Regions from separate parts of the Yersinia vastinensis genome, predicted to be linked through region 2. Evidence: predicted binding sites of a transcription regulator. Region 2 holds the regulator's gene; each other region holds the start of a gene.

Region 1 (7,940 bases), 1.6 Mb from region 2:
TTTATTCCGTCCATGGCCATTGAGTCAGTTGAAGCATTAAAAACACTGTAATGCTGTTAATAACTCACCATAATAGCGGCCATGGTTGATACCATGGCCTACAGCGACTCAGTATCTTCAGAGGATAACGCCGCCCGTTGCTGACGCTGTTCCATAATGCGATGCAGATTATCCTCAAGCCAAAGAGCCAGCCCCTCGACCTTTTCTTGAACTTCTTTTCCCAATGGCGTCAACTTATATTCCACATGAGGCGGTACGACCGGATAAGCAATGCGGTCAATAAAACCGTCTTCTTCAAGGTGTTGGAGCGTCTGTGCCAGCATTTTTTCACTAACGCCACCAATTTTGCGCCTCAACGCACTAAAGCGCAGGGTTTCATTACTTAGAGCAATCAGTATCAAGACGCCCCAACGGCTAGTGATACGCTTGAGGACTTCTCTTGACGGACACTTGGCATTGAGCAACTCGCCGCGCCGAACTTGTTCCGGAAACGAAATATTGCTGCTTAAATTTTGCGACTCCATTATTTTCATACTAACCTTTTGGTACGTACTTACTTAAAGTTAGTATATTGCATATGATGATCTTAAGGGCAGTTTTTTTAACGAATAACATCGTTTATTTCTTAGAAACAGCACATCACCTTTCCCATAAGACATAATTTGGAGCTTCTCAATGATCGCAGTCACCGGTGCTACCGGCCAATTAGGCCGCCTTGTTATTGACGCATTACTGAAAAAAGTCCCAGCCAGTGAAATTATTGCTGCCGTCCGTAGCCCTGAAAAAGCCAGCGATTTGGCTGCGTTAGGAGTTCAGGTGCGCAAAGCCGATTATGGTCAACCTGCAACCTTAGATACGGCCTTTGAAGGAGTTGATAAGCTGCTGTTAATTTCCTCGAGTGAAGTGGGTCAGCGTGTGGCTCAACACACAGCGGTGATCGAAGCCGCTAAGCGCGCAAAGGTCAAACTGTTGGCCTATACCAGCTTATTACATGCTGATAAAAGTTCGCTCGGATTAGGCGAAGAACATCGCGCCACAGAAACGTTGTTACGGGAGTCTGGTCTGCCTGTGGTGCTATTACGTAATGGCTGGTACACCGAGAACTACGCCGCCAGCATTGCCCCCGCCTTAGTACACGGTGTGTTTATCGGTGCTGTAGGGGATGGGCGGATCGCCTCTGCTACACGTGAAGATTATGCGCAGGCTGCCGCGGCAGTACTGACTCAAGAAAATCACGCTGGCAAAGTTTACGAATTAGCCGGTGATGACAGCTATACATTGGCTGAGTTCTCAGCAGAAATTGCGCGCCAATCAGGCAAACCCGTGGTCTATCAAGATTTGTCAGAAACCGATTTTAAACAAGCGCTGATTGGCGCGGGCTTACCCGATGGATTCGCAGGTTTGCTGGCCGATTCTGATGCGGGAGCGGCTAAAGGTGGGTTATTTGATGACAGCCACACATTGAGCAAACTTATTGGTCGCCCAACCACGCCTTATACCAAGGTGATTGCCGCCACACTGGCCGCACGTTAAATATTGCCATCATCATGATGACCGGTCACGCTCAAGTAACCGGTCATATCTATCACTTAGGATTTAGCCGCGTCCAGTGCCTGAGCAAGGTCATTCAGAATATCGTCAATATGCTCGATGCCGATCGACAACCTCACCATATCCCGCGGTACACCCGCCTTGATAAGTTCTTCATCATTAAGCTGACGGTGTGTGGTGGAGGCTGGGTGACAAGCTAAAGATTTGGCATCACCAATATTCACCAACCGCACAATTAAATTCAGCGCATCAATAAACCGCCCACCCGCTTCCTGACCACCATGAATACCAAATGATAATATTGCTGCCGGTTTACCACCAAAATAGCGTTGCGCTAATTCATGCTCCGGATGGTCGGGTAAGCCCGCATATTTAACCCAACTGACTTGCGGATGATTTTTTAAGTAATGGGCAACTTTCAGCGCATTTTCCGTATGACGCTCCATGCGCAGTGCCAAGGTTTCCAGCCCCTGCAAAATCAAGAATGCATTAAACGGCGATAACGCCGCGCCAGTATTACGTAGCGGGACAACCCGGCAACGTCCAATATAAGCGGCGGCACCAAATTGCTCGGTATAAGTCACACCGTGATAGGACGGATCCGGTGTATTCAATTGCGCAAAACGGTCTGGATATTGTGACCAAGGGAATTTCCCGGAATCCACCACAATGCCGCCAATACTGGAACCATGACCGCCAATGTATTTAGTTAAGGAATGAACCACAACATCCGCACCATGCTCAAATGGCCGGCAAAGAATAGGCGTCGCAACGGTATTATCAACAATTAGCGGCACACCATGACGATGGGCTGCATCAGCCAACGTCTTCAAATCAACAATATTGCCCGCTGGATTACCAATTGATTCACAAAAAACCGCCTTTGTCCGATCATCAATTAAGGATTCCAATGTTTCAATATCATCATGGTCAGCAAAACGGGTTTCGATGCCATAACGCGGCAAGGTGTGAGCCAGTAAGTTATATGTCCCACCGTATAACTTGGCCACCGACACGATATTATCCCCAGCTTCAGCAATGGTTTGAATCGCATAAGTAATGGCCGCCATTCCTGATGCCACCGCCAGAGCAGCAATTCCGCCCTCCAGAGCGGCGACACGCTGTTCCAGTACATCATTGGTTGGGTTCATGATGCGCGAGTAAATATTACCTGCCACTTTTAAATCAAATAAATCAGCCCCATGCTGGGTATCATCAAAGGCAAAAGAAGAGGTTTGATAAATAGGCACCGCAACAGCTTTGGTCGTTGGATCCGGCGAATAACCAGCATGAATAGATAACGTTTCTAATTTCATTCTTTATCCTTTGTATACATGATAATACCGAGAATTATGGAGCGATAAACAATGCTGCAGCCCTGAGTCAGACAGATAATTTATAGATAACACAGATATGAGAACGCGATTAACAATAGTGGAATTAATGAGCGATACCTACAGACAAAAGTAATTATTTAGCTATTAATTATAATTAAATGTTATCGGCATCGCGTTATCAGCCATCGTGGTGGTGTTTGCCCCATCTCATCATTCAATAACTTTCTTTTCTTACAAATCAATACGCTGGATGACAACCGAATCTCAGGGCTTTTCAGCTCTTCAATCTCGCCATACACTGTATATATAAACAGTACATGGCGAGTAATTTCGGAGGCTTTATGAGTGCGTTTGGTCATGCTGCGCAAGACTATATTGAGAAAGGAATCGATCTCAATGAGCATTGTGTCTTACACCCAGCAGCCACGTTCTTTATGACTGCCGAGGGTGAATCTCTGAGTGAGGCGGGTATTCACCATGGCGCAATATTAGTGATAGACCGCAGTTTGCAAGCAAAACACGGAGATGTGGTCATCGCCACTATCGGTGGGGAATTCAGTATTAAGCGCCTTTACTTACGGCCGACCCCTCGCCTTGAAGCACTTAATGCTGGGTCACTGCCCTTGATACTCTGTGAAGGGGATGAAGAGTTGATTATTTTTGGTATAATTACATTTAGTATCAATAAGTTAAGATAATGTTTGCTTTAGTGGATGTGAATTCATTTTATGCCAGTTGCGAAACGGTATTCCGACCCGATTTGTATGGATGCCCTGTCGTCGTATTATCTAATAACGATGGATGTGTCATTGCACGTAACCGAGAGGCCAAGGCTGTAGGCATCCCAATGGGTGCACCCTATTTTAAGATTCAACCATTCATGCGTCAGCACAATGTCATTGCGTTCAGCAGCAATTACGCACTCTACAGCGATATGTCTGCTCGAGTGATGACTATTCTTGAGCAGTTGTCTCCCGGTATTGAAATTTACTCAATCGACGAGGCTTTTCTTAATCTTAAAGGTGTACAGCATTCAATTGTGCTGGAAGAATTTGGGCAATATGTACGTGATCAGGTCCGAAAATTGACTGGTTTACATGTTGGTGTTGGCATTGCCCCCAGCAAAACATTAGCCAAACTGGCAAATCATGCAGCCAAGCTATGGCGTAAAACAGGCGGTGTTGTTGATTTATCTAACCCTGTACGACAACGCAAATTATTGGCGCTGATGTCAGTCAGCGACGTATGGGGAGTGGGTCAGCGTACGGCAAAAAAACTTGAGATGATGGGGATAACCTCTGCACTTCAACTGTCCGAAGCCAATACTTCTTTGATTCGTAAAAACTTTAGTGTCGTGTTGGAACGAACAGTTAGAGAATTACGCGGAGAAACTTGCTTGATGGTGGCGGAATTTGCCCCCACAAAGCAACAAATAATCTGTTCACGCTCATTTAGTGCGCGAATTACTGAATATCAAAACCTACATGAGGCAGTTTGCAGCTATGCCGAAAAAGCCGCAGAAAAGCTGCGAAAAGAGCATCAGTATTGCTGTCATGTTTCCACTTTTATCAAGACCAGCCCCTTTGCACCTAATGAGGTGTATTACAGTAATATTGCCAGTACCCACCTCACCTTTCCAACGCTGGATTCACGGGACATTATTGCCGCAGCCCTGAAATGCCTGGCAGCCATTTGGCGGCCCGGTCATCGTTACCTGAAAGCAGGAATTATCTTGGGCGACTTTTCGAGCCAAGGAATCGTACAATTGGGTCTGTTTGATGAAAGCAAACCGCGTGTTCATAGTGAACAATTGATGGCAACAATCGACAAAATTAATCAATCTGAATGTAAGATCGCCTTTGCCGGGCAAGGAATTAATCAAGAATGGCAAATGAAACGTGGAATGTTATCACCAGCGTATACCACTCGAGTCAAAGATTATCCGATAGCAGTCATAAGATAGGGTGGCTAAATGTGTAGAGTAGAACCCTCGTTTATCGTGGAAAACCCCACTAACTGATGAGTATAAGCTCAGTCTGACTGGAGCAGAGAGGAAGAATATTATGGGTGGATTTACCGGTTTTACTCAGGATGGGCTTACATTTTTGCAACTGATTAGTCAGAACAACACCAAGGAGTGGTTTGAGGAACATCGTGATATTTATGATGAGCATCTTCTGCAACCCATGCGAAAACTGGTGACTGACTTAAGCTCTGACATGCTGATTATTGATGAGTTATTCGAAGTTCGCCCTGCCATTGGCAAGACAATTTCCCGCATGAATCGGGATACCCGTTTTTCTCGGGATAAGTCTCTCTATCGCAATAATCTGTGGCTGACATTTAAACGTTCGCGTAAAAACTGGACTGACGCCCCCACCTACTTTTTTGAGTTTGGCCCCGATTGGTGGCGCTATGGGCTTGGCTATTACAGTGCTTCACGCGCAACAATGGATCTTTTTCGTCAACAATTAGTCCGCGATCCCGCTAGCTTCCTCAAAATTGCTGAATGTATCCATCCAAACTTCTCAATTGAAGGGGAAAGCTATAAACGACCACTGATTAAAGAGCAACCACCGGCACTCGCGGCATGGTACAACAAAAAATCATGGGCATTAATTAGCCATCATAGAGATATGGATGCATTATTTTCTGCACAATTGGTCGATATATTGAGCAAGGACTTTAGGCGTCTAGCCCCTATCTATCACTTTCTGATGAAAATCGAAGGTTTGAAGAAAAGCCACAATACCTTTGATTCCCAGTAAATTGTATTCGGTATCCATTTTAACGTTTCATCACCCCGCACTCGCGGGGATTTTTTATTCCTAATTAATATTACTCAGAACAACACCATCTATAGCTGTAACAAATAATTATTATTACCGTCACAATTAACAAATGCCATAAGTTAACGCCCCAACAAGCATCATGTCATGTAACTTTTAAGCAAAAAATAAACATATTTTATCAAAATGACTGGGGAATATTACTGAGTATGGTTATCCATTTAAAGTTCTCATCAATAAATCACATTCGCAACAAATAGAAATAAAATAAATTACTGTATTAAAAGGGTTTTATAACAAATAAGCCATTAAAAAAACAAAGTAAAAGTTAAGTTTAAATAATAAATTCAATCTATCAAATCACTTCAAAATTAAATTTAACGCCCCAAAAAAGTGCAAATCGATTAATAAATAGCACCTTTGGAGGGAACAAATAATGTAACAAATAAAAGTATAAAGTTTTATCTAAGAATGCCGATGACCGTAAGTAATTATTGTATTGACCTGTTTTCAGGGAACTCCCCCCATTTACTGAGGTTATTATGAGAGTCAACAAGCCTGTCAGTCGGCAGGAGTATCCCATTGGAAGTGATACCACCTTGCAATCTACTACCGATATTCATGGAAATATCACTTATGCCAATGCGGCCTTTGTTCGTGCCAGTGGTTTTGAATATCATGACTTGTTGGGGCAACCTCATAATATTGTGCGTCATCCGGACATGCCGCCTGGCGCATTTGCCGATATGTGGCAAACCCTAAATGATGGGTTATCTTGGTCTTCGCTGGTGAAGAATCGCCGTAAAAATGGAGACTATTACTGGGTCCGCGCCAATGCCACCCCCTTGCGGCACAATGGTCGTTTAACCGGTTATATTTCAGTGCGAATTGCACCAACCCGTGAAGAAATTAAACAAGCCGAAGCGCTGTATGTTGATTTTAATTCTGGGAAGGCGAAGCAACGCCGTATCGCGCTATATCGCGGATTAATTGTTCGTACCGGTTGGCTCTCTTTACTCTCACTATTCCAAACTCTGCCGCTGCGTTGGCGTTTACGCAGTGCCATATTGGGTGCAGCATTGCTGCCGACTGTCGCAGCTGGTATCACCGGTGTAACGGGGGGGCCATTAATGACCATAGGTGTCGTGGCCCTTGCTGGCAGCATCATCACGTCATTTTGGCTGGGGCGTCAGGTTGCACACCCGATAGCCGCAATTTTACAGCAAGCGCAAGATGTCTCATCCGGGCAGGCCGGGGATTATGTGCAGCTAAACCGTGTTGATGAAATTGGTTATTTAATGCGTAGCGTTAATCAACTGGGTCTCAATCTTCGTTCTCTAACCGATGATGTTGCTGGCCAGGTTGATGGTATTAATACCGCTAGCCGTGAAATCGCCGCCGGAAACCGTGAGTTAAAAGTCAGGACAGAACAAGCAACTGCTAATCTACAGCATATTGTCAGTGCCACTGAACAACTCGTTGCTACTGTCCAAAATAGTGCGAACACAGCAAACGAAACAACCTCGTTGGCGGCGATGAGTAGCCACGCAGCGGAGCAAGGTAGTGAGCTAATGCATCAAGTGATTGAAACTATGGGGACAATTAATGACTCCAGTCATCGTATTGTCGATATCATCAGCGTAATTGAAGGTATCGCTTTCCAAACCAATATCTTGGCACTCAATGCAGCAGTTGAAGCCGCCAGAGCCGGTGAGCAAGGTCGGGGATTCGCCGTGGTGGCCAGTGAAGTTCGGCATTTAGCACAGCGCTCCTCTACTGCGGCCAAAGAGATTAAACACCTCATCGAAACCAGCGTAGAGCGAGTACGCGATGGTAGCGCACTGGTCCAAAATGCCGGAGCCACCATGGATAATATCGTCAAACAAGCCGGTCAGGTGTCCACGTTGATCAGCGAAATCAGCATCTCAACTCATGAGCAAACGCAGGCATTGGGTCAAATTAGTCAATCAATAGGCCAGTTGGATCAAATGACGCATCAGAATGCCGCTATGGTCGAGCAATATGCCGGGGCGGCAGAAGAGTTGGCTCATCGCACTGTACGCCTGACAGGTGCGGTACGCATTTATCGCCCAACCAAATAAAGATATGCTTTAAATAATATCTCATTGAAATAATGTGAATAAATTTAGGAGATTTGTGCAGCCAACACCTTATCTGTTATGGGCGTGATGGTAGAACGCTTATCTGTCATAGCAATAAACAGAAACCCCGCTATAGTGGGTGAGAGGTTATTCAATTATTA
Region 2 (7,940 bases):
GTGTTTTTTGATAATTCAGCAAGATAAGCAAAACCACCTACCGACTCCAAATCGCCCTTTTGTTCTAGTGATTCAGACAAGGTGATCAAATCGATCGGCTTGCTGTTTTCCAGCAAACGCTGCATTTCAGTAAAGATCCGCCGATGTGGGCGACTGAAAAAGTCATTGCTGGCAACACGCTCTGACACGTTATCCCAACGTTCATTATCCAGCATCAAACCGCCCAACACGGACTGCTCTGCCTCCAGCGAATGAGGCGGGAGTTTCAGCCCTTCCATCTGGCGGTCTCGTGGCTCTGTCATACTGTTGGTTGGTTTTTTCGCGGCCATGAAAAGTGTTCTTTACCTTTGTTACGAAGAGGAAAATGATGAATAAAAATAGTGTGGCCCAGTATACGCGATGATATCGGAAGGGTAATGAGGAATTCCCTATTACTTATCGGTATTAGCAAAATCTTGGCCCTCCGAGTAGAACGCTGTAGAGTCAAAATACACCAATTGCGAAGGAGCTAACATGGCAAAGCACATTCAATTTAGCACCACTGGCGGGCCAGAAGTGCTGCAATACCTTGACCTTACGCCAGTGGATCCCGCGGCACATGAAGTTCAAGTCGAAAACAAAGCTATCGGTATCAACTACATCGATACTTACATCCGCAGCGGCCTATATCCACCACCTCATTTCCCAAGCGGGCTTGGGACTGAAGCCGCGGGCATTGTCACCAAAGTCGGCTCATCGGTGAATACAATAAAGGTCGGTGACCGAGTGGTTTATGCCCAATCAGCACTTGGCGCATACAGCGAAGTTCATAATGTCGCCGCAGAAAAAATTGCGTTGCTCCCTGAGGCCATCTCCTTCGAACAAGCAGCAGCTTCATTCCTTAAGGGATTGACCGTCCAATATTTATTACGTCAAACCCATGAAATCAAGCCTGGCGAAGTGTTTTTATTCCATGCGGCAGCAGGCGGCGTTGGGCTGATTGCCTGTCAGTGGGCAAAAGCGCTTGGCGCGAAGCTAATTGGCACTGTTGGCTCTGATGAAAAAGCCGAATTGGCAAAAGCTAATGGGGCTTGGGCTACCATTAACTATCGCACGGAAAATATCGCTGAACGCGTCGCTGAACTGACCCATGGCGAAAAGGTGGGTGTAGTGTATGACTCGGTTGGGAAAAGCACATGGCAAGACTCACTCAATAGCCTAAAACGCCGGGGATTAATGGTCAGTTTCGGTAATGCTTCAGGTCCGGTTACTGGGGTTGATCTTGCAATTCTGAACCAAAAAGGCGCGTTGTATGTGACCCGTCCCTCGCTGAATGCTTATGTCACTAATCGACAAGAGCTGGAAAGTGCCAGCCATGAGCTGTTTTCATTAATAGCCAGTGGTGCGATTAAGGTCGATGTCGCAAAAGCCCAGCAATTCCCTCTGCGAGATGCGCGCCGCGCCCATGAAATATTAGAAAGCCGCCAGACAACTGGCTCCAGTTTGCTGATCCCATAAACCACCGCCTCAGCAATATTGATAAAAAACAAAAGGCTCCGATAAGGAGCCTTTTGTTTTAACGCTTTCTTTGATGCACATGTAGGGGTATAGCAGAGTATTCTGTCAGAGGCATATTCACTTAGATGACATTGCCGTTTATACGGCTATTTTCACCTCTGGCAGGGATGAAAATGTGATACCAAATCGTATCGGCTAGCATCCTAGCAAGCTGATTCGGGAAAAAATACGTTTTCTCGACAATTGTCCTGACTAAACTTTCAGCCTGTGATCACTCCCGCAAGAAAACAAAATAATCAGTAACGTCTTACAACTGGTTTTTGCATTGAACGCCATATCCAGACAATGACCACCGCCAATATCAACCATGGCAATAACTTAATCATCATCACAAATAACCCACCTAGCATCATAAAAGCAGCGGCAACCATTAAAGCGGCGAATATGCCCAACAGAGAAACACCGGTCACCATCAGCATAATAAAAAAGCCGATCACAAAGAGAATTTCGAACATGGCTGGCTCCTTAATCATTGTTTGTTCCCATGCATAAAATCTATCCCCACCATACTTCAAGCTGCATGTGTGTTGGCGTCTCTCAATAATCCGCATCGCTTACCACGGTATGCTCATCGGGATTATCTCGCAGGCCGCCTTCCTGCAACTGAATTATGTTGGATACAAACAGAGGGTTTATTAGGAGTATTACAAGAAACGTGCCAACCTGAAAATAAGATTAACATATTGAATTTAAAGGGTATAAATAAAACACAACCTGCCAGAAAACTGGCAGGCGTGGTCAAATTGACTAACTTATAGTGGGATTTCCTACAACGAATTATGCTGTGGGCGGGTCACTAGAGCTAGCGCCTTTTCTACCACGGAAACATCAGCTCCGGGCTTATGCGCATTTTCACTCAAATAACGGCGCCACTGGCGCGCACCGGGGATCCCTTGGAAAATACCAAGGATATGCCGAGTGATATGGCCCAAATAAGCGCCACGCGACAGCTCCTGTTCAATATAAGGATAAAGCGCTTCTATAGCTTTAACACTGTCGACCACTGGTGCATTTGGATCAAACAGTTCGCGGTCCACTTGCGTTAAAATACTGGGGTTTTGATAGGCTTCACGCCCCATCATCACACCATCGAGATGCTTAAGATGGTCTTTAGCCTCAGCCAAGGTTTTGACACCGCCATTAATAGCGATAGTCAGTGCCGGAAAATCACGTTTAAGCTGATAAACCCGCTCATAATCCAGAGGAGGAACTTCGCGATTTTCTTTTGGGCTTAATCCTGAAAGCCAGGCTTTACGGGCATGGATCGTGAAAATATCACATTCACCACGTTCTGCGACAGTCTGCACGAATTCACACAAGAACTCGTAGCTATCTAATTCGTCAATCCCAATACGGGTTTTCACCGTGACAGGAATAGAAACCACATCACGCATGGCTTTAATACAATCAGCAACCAGATCTGACTCAGCCATTAGACAAGCGCCAAAACGCCCATTTTGTACCCGATCAGAAGGGCAGCCGACATTCAGATTAATTTCATTGTATCCACGAAGCTCCGCCAATTTAGCGCAATGTGCTAGCGCTTGTGGATCACTGCCCCCAAGCTGTAACGCGACGGGATGATCTTGCTCGCTATAAGCCAAATAGTCTGCTTTGCCATGGATAATCGCACCTGTAGTAACCATTTCGGTATAGAGCAACGTCTGCTTAGTTAACAAACGATGGAAATAGCGGCAATGGCGGTCTGTCCAATCGAGCATCGGCGCGACGGAAAAACGTTGTAGGGGGTATTTGGGCATATCTACCTGAGTGCTGGAAAAAGTCTGAGCTTCGTGCATTTACTGTGATTTCATCGGTTATTACTGCATCAATTACCCATTTTCCTTGCGCATTAAATACGCAAGACAAAGGGATGGAATGCGTGATTATACCATAGAACCTGACGATGACCGCGTGGGGGATAGCTGTGCTATAAAAAGGGATATTTTACTGTACGTTACCAAAATTGTGATACTCCACGGCTTCGCACTTTTTCATCTATCGGCGATTAACCGTAAATATGATAAAATCTGTTCCATTCAAACGCTGCGGGATGAAACCATGAACTCAACCAACCAGGAAAAGCTGCTTGCTCAGGCTGAGAGCCTGTGCCAACAACGTAACGTCCGGCTGACACCGCAACGTCTTGAAGTCTTACGCCTCATGGCGCAACAGCCCGGCGCAATCAGCGCTTATGATTTATTAGACTTGCTCCGTGTTTCCGAGCCGCAAGCTAAACCGCCAACGGTCTACCGCGCATTAGATTTTTTGCTCGAACAAGGGTTTATTCACCGAGTAGAGTCAGCTAACAGCTATGTGTTGTGCCATCATTTTGAAGAGCCAACTCATACCTCCGCACTCTTTATCTGTGATCGCTGCAAGATTGTGACTGAACGCCCGACTGTAGGTATTGAAGAAGCACTGGCACAGTTAGCAAAACAGTCTGGTTTTACATTGCGCCATAGCGTGGTGGAAGCCCATGGCTTATGCACTAAATGCGGGGAAGTTGAAGCATGTGAAAGCCACGATCATTGTGATCATGACCATTCTATTGTGATGAAAAAAAAATAAATATCTGGCGATAAGGGTCAGCCCGTTATCAATATAGTAATAATACAGTAATAGGTTGAATTAGAATATGCGTTAAAGAACACTGCCATGATAATAAATAGAAGCTACCACAGGACACTTCCTTGTGTCTTATCGATATTAGATTAGGACTAAATAGAATATTTTCATTATTAATATCACTATGTAATAACGTATATTCTATGAAATGAGAGACCCAATATAATTTATATCGACATCAATTAAATTCCTTTTTAAGGCTGTTACCAGCGGTATTTGCTGTGGTCTTCCCAAGCTTTCACTTCTTTCTCGGCTTGCTCTTTCTGATAGCCGTATTTCTCTTGGATCTTACCTACTAGTTGGTCGCGCTTACCTTCAATAACGGTTAGGTCATCGTCAGTCAGTTTGCCCCATTTCTCTTTAATTTTTCCTTTGAACTGCTTCCAGTTACCGTCAGCTTGATCTTTATTCATAATAACTCCGCTATCTTGGAATAAGTTAATTAGGTACGATAAACATTCTTTATAAAACCAATCTTTGCTTAAATTAGTCACTCACAGTCTTAATTTAAATTAAGCATGATTGTTTTATTTACCGTATAAATAACTATAGCAGAGGATATTAATAACTGAAGGAAAACCAATGTTACTGGTCGTAATGAGGACCATAATTGAATAACGAAACCATATTATATTCAGTTAAAACAGCAGGTAATCACGTATTATCGGATTGTTCTCAATATAAAGTGAATTAATAGAACAGAAGGTTATATGAACAATATACCCTCTAAGTAAAGAGGGTATACATCAACAACTAGAATCAGATCCAGTCGCCATTGCGGATGACACCAACGGCCAGTCCTTCAATAGTGAAACTTTGTTCACGCAAATCGACAATAATCGGCTGGAACTCGCTATTTTCAGGAAGAAGCTGCACGATATTACCTTGTTTTTTCAAGCGTTTTACTGTGACTTCATCGTCAATTCGCGCGACAACCACTTGTCCGTTACGCACATCTTGTGTTTTATGCACCGCCAGTAGGTCACCATCCAGAATACCGATATCTCTCATCGACATCCCATTAACCCGCAGTAGGAAATCTGCGCTTGGCTTAAACATGGAAGGATCGACTTTGTAGTGCCCTTCAATATGTTGCTGTGCCAGCAAGGGTTCACCTGCTGCAACTCGGCCAATCAACGGTAGGCCATCTTCTTCTTCCATCAGTAAACGAATACCGCGGGAAGCGCCAGAAACAATCTCAATAACACCCTTGCGGGCCAATGCTTTTAAATGCTCTTCAGCGGCGTTAGGAGAGCGGAATCCCAGACGCTGCGCAATTTCGGCACGGGTCGGCGGCATGCCAGTTTGCGATAGGTGATCGCGCACCAGGTCATAAACCTCTTGCTGTCTGGTCGTAAGTGCTTTCATTTCGCCCCCTGTTTGTTTATACAGTCTTGCTGTGAGTATATACAGGTAAGCCTGTATTGGGAACCAAAGAGTGAATAAAAACAGGGATTAATCACAGCTTATTTTTATTGTGTTGCTCACCGTGCCCAAAGCCACGATATTTCAGCCACGCAACTAGCCCACATGCTGCCAGAGCACCGTTATCCAGATAAAAAGCGCCAGCAGGATAGCGAGAAACACAGCGGCAGACCCCATATCTTTGGCACGGCCTGAAAGTTCATGGAATTCACTGCCGATGCGATCAACTACTGCTTCAATGGCACTATTAATGACTTCAATAATGATCACTAACGCGACACTGCCAATCAATAAAATGCGCGCTAAAGCATCTACATCTAGCCAGAAGGCCAGTATGATAGCGACGATGGCAGCTACTGATTCTTGGCGAAATGCGGCTTCGTTTTTCCAGGCAGCACTGAGGCCTTTCATCGAATAACCGGCCGCTTTATAGATTCGGGTAAGCCCTGTTGATTGATTCGCCATGTTTTATTGCCTTTATCTTAAGTTAATGATGATCTTTGCCGCTTTCTGTTGTCTTATCACCACAGATCTCAAAACCAGTTTCTGGTATCCTTGCGACGAATTGCTAACAAGAGGCTTCATGTAGTTATGTCAGGTTGGCGTAAAATATATTATAAGTTACTGAATTTACCACTTAAACTGTTGGTAAAAAGCAAGGTTATTCCGGCAGATCCTGTGACTGAGTTAGGGTTAGACCCTTCTCGTCCTATTCTGTACGTTTTGCCTTACAATTCTAAGGCTGATTTGCTGACTTTGCGAGCGCAGTGTCAGGCGCAGGATCTGCCCGACCCATTGATTCCATTGGAAATCGATGGCGTGCAACTGCCAAGTCATGTGTTTATCGATAATGGCCCTCGAGTCTTTCGTTATTACGCACCTAAGCAAGAGTCGGTCAAGCTGTTCCACGATTATCTAGATCTGCACCGCAATAATCCGGAGCTGGACATTCAAATGTTGCCGGTTTCCGTGATGTTTGGTCGTTCGCCAGGGCGTGAAGGCCATGGTACGCCGCATCTGCGTGTGCTGAATGGTGTGCAGAAATTCTTTGCCGTATTGTGGCTGGGCCGCGATAGCTTTGTGCGTTTCTCGACCACAGTTTCATTGCGCCGGATGGCCAGTGAGCATGGCACCGATAAGACGATAGCCCATAAGCTGGCGCGCGTGGCGCGGATGCACTTCTCCCGCCAACGTCTGGCCGCTGTCGGCCCGAGCTTGCCAGATCGCCAAGACCTCTTCAAAAAGCTGTTGGCTTCTAAGGCGATTGAAAAAGCCGTGGCAGATGAAGCACGTACCAAGAAAATCTCCCATGAGAAAGCGCAGCAAAATGCGATTACGCTGATGGAAGAGATCGCCGCAGACTTCTCTTATGAAGCCGTGCGTCTGTCTGACAGGGTATTGAGCTGGACGTGGAACCGTTTGTATCAGGGTATTAACGTCCATAATGCAGAGCGCGTACGCCAGTTAGCGCAAGATGGTCATGAGATAGTCTATGTGCCTTGCCATCGTAGCCATATGGATTACCTGCTGCTCTCTTACGTGCTTTATCATCAAGGGCTTGTACCGCCACATATTGCTGCCGGTATTAACCTTAACTTCTGGCCTGCCGGCCCGATTTTCCGCCGTTTGGGTGCATTCTTTATCCGTCGTACCTTCAAAGGCAACAAACTCTACTCAACTGTGTTCCGCGAATATCTGGGCGAATTATTCACCCGCGGCTATTCCGTAGAGTATTTTGTTGAAGGTGGGCGCTCACGAACCGGCCGCCTGCTAGAACCGAAAACCGGCACGCTGTCGATGACGATTCAAGCCATGTTACGTGGCGGTTCGCGGCCCATCACGCTGGTGCCAATTTATATTGGCTACGAGCATGTGATGGAAGTGGGTACTTACGCCAAAGAGCTGCGAGGAGCCACCAAAGAGAAAGAAAACCTGTTGCAGATGTTGCGTGGCCTGCGCAAGTTGCGCAATCTGGGTCAGGGCTATGTCAACTTTGGTGAGCCAATCCCGCTGACCACTTATCTAAACACCAATGTACCGCAATGGCGGGATGCGATTGACCCCATTGAAGCACAGCGCCCGAGCTGGCTGACTCCGGCAGTAAATGATTTGGCTGGCAAGATTATGGTCAGAATTAACAATGCTGCGGCAGCAAATGCCATGAACCTGTGTTCGACCGCATTGTTGGCTTCACGTCAGCGTTCACTAACCCGTGAGCAACTGTTGGAGCAACTTGAGTGCTACCTGCAACTGATGCGCAATGCGCCTTATGCGAAAGATGTCACGGTACCGGATAAAACACCGGAAGAGCTACTTAATCACGCCTTGAA
Region 3 (7,940 bases), 1.3 Mb from region 2:
AGTTTCATCTGTGTGGTGTAGTAAATTGCCACCAAGGCCAAGGCAATGACACCGATGGCGAACACACCGACAATCGCTTGTACCGCAACTTCTGGCTGGCTCGATTGCCCGGAAACAAAACCAAAGCGACTTAATGTCCACCCCATGGCGAAGACGATAACTGAACGCACCATTTTACCCGCGAAAGTCATGGCACCTGCGTAGATACCTTCACGGCGACGGCCTGTTAATACTTCATCTACATCAGCCAGGAAAGTGTAAACCGTCCATGGAATATAGTAGATACCGCCGGTACTTAGGCCAAAAACAGCGGTAATACAGAACAGCACAATCACGGTCGTAGTTTGAGACCAGCCGGTAAAATAGAGTGCGGCATAGGCGATAACACTGACAATAACCACTTGCAGCGCAATACGGAATGGGCGAGCAAAACCCATTTTGACGCAGATGCCAATAAAGACCGCGGTTGAAATCAACTGCATGATTGAGCTGAAGCTATTGAGTTGAGAAACCAGCGCCGCGTCTTGGCCCAAGCCAAAAATAATGAAGTAGGTAAATGCGGAAGCGAATAGCCATTCAGCGCCGAAACCAAACAGGTACATCCCCAGATGTTTACGGAAAATACGCAGATGGAAAGTCGATGCCATATCCACACACAGCTTTTTCAATGCTTGACCTAAGCTGCTGGTGGTCTCTCTAACCACTTCACTGGCAGGACGCTCCCAAGATGAACTATAAAGCCAGATCATCGCGCAGCACATAATGAGACCATAAGCGATACCGGTATAGAGGAATGGTGTTGCCGAATCTTTACCGTAAATAGCAATAAACTGGCCGGGAATAAAGGCGGCCAAAAAGTTTGCAACTTTGCCAAAAATAGCTTTGGAACCGGTTAGTTTTGAGCGTTTAGCAAAATCGGTTGTCATCTCGGTTGCCAATGTTTCATAAGGCACCATGATAGACGTGTAAATGAGTTCAAACAGCGCGTAGGTCAGCAGGTAATACCAGAAACCAAAGCCGCTCATCCATAGCATTGGATAAACCAAGACCAGGGGGATCCCTAGCAAAATAAAGAAGCGACGACGACCAAATATACGGCCAAGGCGTGTGTTGTAAAAGTTATCAGTGATATAACCCATGACCGGGTTACTGATGGCATCGAGAATACTGGCGATTGAAAAGATAGTGGCCGCTTCGACGACAGACAGTCCGCAAAAGGTGGTATAGAAATACATTAACCAGGCACCGCTAATTGCTAATGCCCCACTTCCCAATAAGTTGGCGCTCCCATACGCCAACGTATGTCTTGTTGTTATAGCTTTACTCATTTTTACCACCACCTCAAATTAAAACAATGTTTCATTAATAATGGATAAGCGTTTTCTTTATAAAGGTATGGTGTTCATAAAAATGAGTGGTCGATCACGAAAAAGGGTTTTGTGGCCTGAAAAAGCGCGTATTACAGTAAAAAATTGATATGAATCAAATTAGTGGATAGAGGAAATATTCGGCAAAAAAACAAAATATCCATAAGAATACGAATAAGCGATAATGCACGCTTACGGCAATCATCACCGTGACAAAGGTGGCAAGATTTTAATCAATAGTCTGAAATATCAGCAGTAGTGAAGGATGTAAGATGGCGAAGAAAAACCCGTATTATGATGCCAGTAAGCCACACCACACTGAGTTTGGATTTCAGAATCTGGAACCCGTCATCCACCATCCACAGGATTTAAAACGCTGGCGCGAAGAGCGTAAACGTCAGTCACTACCCAAACCCCCGCAACAAGGCTATGCGCAGTTTGTTGCTGACTGGTGGCAATCGGCAGATTTCAGCGGCCAGCAAGATGCCTTATGGTGGTTGGGTCATGCCTCTCTATTGTTACGTGTCGCGGGGAAAACGGTATTGTTTGACCCGGTACTGTCTTGTCGTGCTTCCCCTCTCAATTTTTACGGGCCTGCGCGCAGAACTCCGGCACCCGCCAGTGTGAAGGAATTACCGCATATTGATGTTGTCGTTATTTCCCACAACCATTACGACCATCTGGATGTCACGACGATTACCCAACTCATTCGTCGCTTCCCCGAGGTGATTTTTTTGGCACCACTCGGGCTAAAAAGTTGGTTCGTGCACCATGGAGCTAAACATGTCCATGAGTTAGATTGGTGGGATAAGCATCAGGCCGCTGAATTTGAGTTTCATTGTGTTCCTGCGCGCCATTGGAGCATGCGCACGCCGTGGGATCGGAATCAAAGTTTGTGGTCGGGTTGGGTCGTTAAGCGCGATGAGATTAACTTCTATTTCACCGGTGATACTGGTTATTGTCAGCAACTGCTAGCAATCGGTGAAAGGTTAGGGCCATTTAATTATGCGGCCCTCCCCATTGGCGCTTATGCTCCACGTTGGTTTATGAATGCACAGCATATGGATCCGCAGCAATCAGTACATTTATTTGCGCAATTACAGCAGCCGATAACAGTCCCAATTCATTGGGGGGTTTTTGAATTGGCTGATGAATCTCTGGATGAGCCGCCACAACAATTGAAAATGGCCTTAACTGAAGCAGGTATTCCACAAGATAATTTTGTACCCATTAAGATTGGTGCATGCATCGTGCTGGAATAGGGGAATTTCAGCGGGCTGATGATAGCCCGCTGAAACTACAGGTCTGATGGACTAGATTTTGAATTGGTTCACCGCCCCAGTTAAATCTGCCGCCTGGGCCTGTAGCGCTGCAGATGCTGCGGTTGATTCCTGTACCAGTGCGGCATTTTGTTGCACCATGGTATCCAATTGCGCGACCGCGCTATTGATCTCATGAATGCCACGCATTTGCTCATCAGCGGCATTAGTGATTTCTGACATAATGGTGGTGACGTCAGATACGCTACCGACAATTTCGGTCATGGTGTTGCTGGCCTGACGGACTTGACCAGAACCTGAAGCTACGCTGCTGACAGTTGATTCAATCAATGTTTTAATTTCTTTTGCTGCTTGCGCACTGCGTTGCGCCAGTGTGCGAACTTCCCCTGCCACGACGGCAAAACCTCTGCCTTGCTCACCTGCGCGTGCCGCTTCTACAGCGGCATTCAGCGCCAATATGTTGGTTTGGAATGCAATACCGTCAATGACACTGGTGATGTCGCCAATTTTGCCAGATGCGGCCTCAATCGATTCCATGGTTGTGATTACTTTCGCAATAACATCCCCTCCGCGAGAGGCATCATTTGCAGCAGAGAGCACTGCGGTATTGGCTTGCCTTGCCGCACTGGCTGACTGAGCCACAGTTGCCGAGATTTGTTCTAATGCGGCTGAGGTTTGTTGCAAACTGGCGGCCGCTGATTCTGTTCGACCTGACAAATCCTGATTACCTGCTGCTATTTCATTGGCTGCAATCCGTACCGACTCGCTAGTGTCACGAATTTGCGCCATAACCGCACTGAGTTTGTCGGCAAAGTTGTTGAATGAAAGGGCTATCTTGGCCACTTCATCACGGCCTTCTATTGGCAAACGCTGAGTTAAATCTTCGGTGCCGGAACTGATTGCATCCATGGCTTTGTGCACATGGGTCAGGGGAGCTAATGCACGCTGAGTAATCAGACCAATGATAACCGTCGCTATCAAAATAATAACAACTAAAGTGACCAAAGATGTTGTCAGCAATGAGCGCATGCCCGCCGTGGCTTGAGCTTTGTCCAATGCGACAACGGTAAACCACTGAGTACCTGGGACGGCTTGTGCCAGTAGCAACTTACTGCTGTCGCCAATATCGACAGTCATGGGCTTCGTTGCCGTCAACAGTGCGTTCAAGTCCAGTGAGGGGGCAATTTCACTTAAGGGTTTCAGGGTTAGTTGTGCATCTTGATGCGCGATGATTGTGCCATCGGCATCAATTAACATGCCGAAGCTATCATCAGTCGGGTGTATCGATTTTACATTAGCAATCACACTATCCATGGTGACATCGGCAGCCAATACCCCTTTAACATGTCCATCTTGATTAATCGGCAATGCAAAAGTGACCACCAGCTGGTTGGTTCCCGCATCGACATAAGGGGGAGTGACCACGGGTTTGCCTGCTTTCACTGCTTGTAAATACCAAGGTCGGCCAGTGGGGTCGTAATCTGCGGGAATACCATCAGGGTTAGAAAAGATAGCTGTCTTATTGGCGTAACCAATATAAACGTTAATGAAGTTACCGGCGGCGGCAACTTGGCGTAGTGCGGTCGTTGGGTCTGCTGCCAGTGCGCTGTCTTTCAGTGACACAATCATTTGGGTTTTAGATGCAACCCAATCTGCAATTCCTACACCATGACTCGCTGTTACCGCAGTGAGGGTATTATCAATGGCACGACTATTGTATTTGTTAGCAACTGAATAGTTAAAGTAAGTGTTAATGGCCAAAGAACCCGCCACGATGAAGATACAGGCAGCCAAGATACGTGAACGAATAGAATCAAGCATAGAGCGTCCTAAATAGAAGGGAAGGCATGATTCAAGTAACGGCGTGGTTTAGAAAAACTTGAGCTGAGTCACGGTTACAAAGTGTAATTTATGCACCATTGTTAATTATTTTTTATGTGATGGTGACAATATAGAAGGATTTTGTTGATGTTAATTTCTAATAAAAACATTAACTTGATCGTTTTTTGATCTTGAAGGTATTGCGTTGACACGGGGTAAAGTTGAAAAAAATAGGGAGATAAAAATAAAGATTAGCACCAATCCGTAAGCATAAAGGAGGCAGGATTGATGCTGAATATGTGTAGTTATACTCTTTCAGAAAGATTAAAACGTATACTGCAAACCGACACTAATACTTTGATTTTGATGAGATATTCCCGAACCTTCAGAGAATTTGGCTGAAGCACCCGTGGTGCGGTCAAGTATTTGTGTGCCCCCTTTCCCTTCGGAGTAGCGGTTCCAGGCGGCTTCAATCAATAATTTAGTGTTGTTAGTGATGTAATAACCAGCATTAATAACAATGCCGTAATAACGTGATTTTTTGCTGCTATCTTTGAATGAAAGATTGCGTAAGTAATGCTCATCATGACCTTGAGCATTAACCCATCGGCTATATTTCACTAAGGTATTAAATTCGTAATCCTGGTAGCGATAATGACTCGCTAACCCGACATAGGGCATATCAAATTTTTGTTTATAACCGAGACCTGCAACTTCATCAGGTTGCGGTTTTGTATAATTGCTGTGCCCACCATATGCTGTCCAACTATTATTATACCGCTGGTAACCATACATTAAGGAAATTCGGTAATTATGTTGCTGTAAAAACCAAAACTTAGCATTGACGTCCATTTCATTGGCATAATTTAAGTTGCTTTTTTCATGGTGGGACCAATGAGACCATTGGGTTTGTTTTGAATTAAGCCAATCATAATCATCCATCAACCCATGACTGGATGTTAATGTACTCCAGCCTCTAGCACTCAATGTCAATCGAGATAAAAAATCCCATGAGATCTCAGCTTTAATAATAGGTGTGTTTTTTGCCTTCCAATCTAGTTGGCTTAATTTACGACCATTACCTGGCACATTGTAAACAAATTCACGAGATTCTGAATTTAATAAACCTAGTGAGGTACTGACAATAACATTATTTGTGATATGACTTTGCTGGTTTGCGGCGGCAGTATGGCTCGCCAGCAGTAATGCTAATGTACAAACACTTTCTTTAGTGATTAGCGTGATTTTCATTATTAACCTTTACTCTGTTTACGTTTCTGTAAGGAAACCTAATATCGATAAAGTATTAATTTTTTAAAATAAAGATTAAAAGAAAATCAAAAAAATTAATTTATCACTAAATAATGTCTCTAGGATAATAAAGAATATCACTGAGTCAGTTTAACAGATTTTAATTTTCTCAGAATTCACTGACTAACCACTCATCTGCCTCATCAAACATTTCTTCAACTAAGCGGTTGAGTACTGATTTCTCTTGTTTACTCGCATCCGTGTTGATGCCGTTAGCCTGCATTGGTTTGACCCTAACGTCGGCATCTGGAAATACTTGATGCACTCGCTTGGTTAGTTCGGTCTTAATCATTTCATTCGCATTGGCAAGGCCAGCAACATTACGTTTGTCGTAGATTAGTTCAACTCGCATGGGTTCTTTCCTGAGTAAATAATACTGTTTTAATATACAGTATTTTAAGTGTGAGGCAATAGGATTTTAGTCATTTTAGCGAGAGAACAAGCTAACTTTCTGTTTAATGAGTGGTTTTTGTTATTGAAAAATAACCGCAGGTGATTTATTGGATAATAACTGGCGGTTATTTTTTTTGTGTGAATTTATCTGCTTGTTTATATAGATAATTTAAATTTTTTGCCGTGAGAGTGCGTTCTCAAAAATAGATGCTTTTGGCTAATCTATTTCCAACCAGCGGGCATCAACGACGACGCCAAGGATCTTACAGTTACCATTAAGTTCGATTAAACGGTAGGCTGGATTCAATGGTTTCAAGTACTTAACGCCAGCATCAACAATTAATTTCTTAAATGTGGCTTCGTTGTCATCTGTTAATTTGGCAACAACAAAATTACCCGGCATCGGTTCTTTTTCTGGGTCGATGAGGATAATCATGCCTTCTGGAAAGCTGATGCCCGACGGTGAGGTCATGGAATCGCCTTTGACACTCAACCAAAAGGCACTGTCATGCGCATTCTTGGTCGACTCTGGCCAAATTTCAATATCACGCAGGGTATAAGGCTCTATTGCTTCATACCAATTACCCGCGCTGATCCAACTGATCAGTGGGTAACTGTTGGCGACAGAGCCTACCGGTTTGTCATTTAGCCCACCGCGAGTCGGGATCGATAGGCTCTCGGCCATCTTTGCCAGCTCTTTTGCCAATGAGGGGCTAAAGCTACTGATAGGCTCATTCAGTACTTTCGCGAAAGCAGCAGCGTTGGTCACATTGAGCGGATTGATGCCGTTCAAGAATTGGTTGACGGCACTTTGCCCCACGCCCAATTCGTGCGCAACAGACTCTTGGGATATACCCAGTGCTTTTTTCTTGGCATTAAACAGCTCTTTCAGCCGTTTAGCGTCGTCTAACTGTTCTGGCGTCAGTGGCTTCTTTTTCATGAGTCAATTTTATTACCGTTAGCAATAATATCCAATCACCTGCGGTATTGACTATAAAATCACTTGCGGTAATAATCAATCAAAATATATAAGAGAAACGCATAGAATCGCATCGGTAACAGGCACTCTCTGCAGTGCTACAAGCCTACGCGATGTGAGTTGCTCTGGTTATCACAAGAAGACGGCGGCCTTATTTACCGGTGGTTTCCGTTGTTGAACAATTGATAGGTTGAGGTGTCACCGTGTGGCCCCGCCTTTGTGGAGTAGCTATATATGAGTTCAATCAACAGTCCGCAAGCCGGAAACACCAGCCAGAAGAACCAGGGCATAAGAGACATTCAATTAGTACTTGCCCGCTGGGGTGTGTGGGCAAGATGCAGCTCAGGGCTGGATTATTCCTCCATCGCTGCCGGTTTCAAAGGCCTGCTTCCTGATACTTCGAAAAGCAAAGCATCCTGTTGTGATGATGATGGTTTAGTGGTGGATGGTTGTGTTGCTAGGCTAAAACAATATCGGCCAGAAGAATATGAATTAATTATCCGTCATTATGTTCTTAATCAATCAAAACGGGCGATTGCACGCCAGCAAAAAAGAGATGAAAAGCTGGTAAGGATTAATATGCAAATGGCGGAGGGTTTTGTTGATGGTTGTCTGGCAATGTTGAATGTGAAATTAGAAATGGATCCGTTGATCGAAAACTTACATATTTATGAAAAAACATTAACGCGGTCCGCGAAAAGTGTATTAGTCTGAAATGAGTGGTTAGTCGGTTACGTAAGACTAATTATTTGAAATCCTGCTTTGGCAGGATTTTTTTGTTTTTGTATT

The links. The regulator LexA, encoded in region 2, represses DNA repair genes until DNA is damaged. The targets are predictions, from matches to a motif close to TNCTGTATGTACATACAGNA.
Positions count from the first base shown of each region.
Region 1: the regulator LexA is predicted to act here: its motif matches at 3,185-3,204, upstream of umuD (translesion error-prone DNA polymerase V autoproteolytic subunit).
Region 3: the regulator LexA is predicted to act here: its motif matches at 6,154-6,173, upstream of ACIOG0_RS07775 (DinI-like family protein).

Region 1 covers NZ_CP173260.1:1,994,038-2,001,977, reverse strand. The annotation lists gene ACIOG0_RS09225 (YciI family protein) at 1-51, shown strand, start outside; gene ACIOG0_RS09220 (helix-turn-helix domain-containing protein) at 99-533, opposite strand; gene ACIOG0_RS09215 (SDR family oxidoreductase) at 676-1,533, shown strand; gene ACIOG0_RS09210 (bifunctional O-acetylhomoserine aminocarboxypropyltransferase/cysteine synthase) at 1,590-2,867, opposite strand; gene umuD (translesion error-prone DNA polymerase V autoproteolytic subunit) at 3,230-3,586, shown strand; gene umuC (translesion error-prone DNA polymerase V subunit UmuC) at 3,586-4,851, shown strand; gene ACIOG0_RS09195 (DUF2461 domain-containing protein) at 4,952-5,656, shown strand; gene ACIOG0_RS09190 (PAS domain-containing methyl-accepting chemotaxis protein) at 6,220-7,779, shown strand.
Region 2 covers NZ_CP173260.1:357,353-365,292, reverse strand. The annotation lists gene dnaB (replicative DNA helicase) at 1-329, opposite strand, end outside; gene ACIOG0_RS01540 (quinone oxidoreductase) at 514-1,497, shown strand; gene pspG (envelope stress response protein PspG) at 1,794-2,012, opposite strand; gene dusA (tRNA dihydrouridine(20/20a) synthase DusA) at 2,325-3,356, opposite strand; gene zur (zinc uptake transcriptional repressor Zur) at 3,619-4,128, shown strand; gene ACIOG0_RS01520 (CsbD family protein) at 4,389-4,598, opposite strand; gene lexA (transcriptional repressor LexA) at 4,945-5,553, opposite strand; gene ACIOG0_RS01510 (diacylglycerol kinase) at 5,707-6,075, opposite strand; gene plsB (glycerol-3-phosphate 1-O-acyltransferase PlsB) at 6,202-7,940, shown strand, end outside.
Region 3 covers NZ_CP173260.1:1,667,274-1,675,213, forward strand. The annotation lists gene ACIOG0_RS07755 (MFS transporter) at 1-1,328, opposite strand, end outside; gene ACIOG0_RS07760 (MBL fold metallo-hydrolase) at 1,640-2,629, shown strand; gene ACIOG0_RS07765 (methyl-accepting chemotaxis protein) at 2,681-4,468, opposite strand; gene ACIOG0_RS07770 (omptin family outer membrane protease) at 4,793-5,719, opposite strand; gene ACIOG0_RS07775 (DinI-like family protein) at 5,889-6,131, opposite strand; gene ACIOG0_RS07780 (LexA family transcriptional regulator) at 6,390-7,112, opposite strand; gene ACIOG0_RS07785 (antiterminator Q family protein) at 7,440-7,865, shown strand.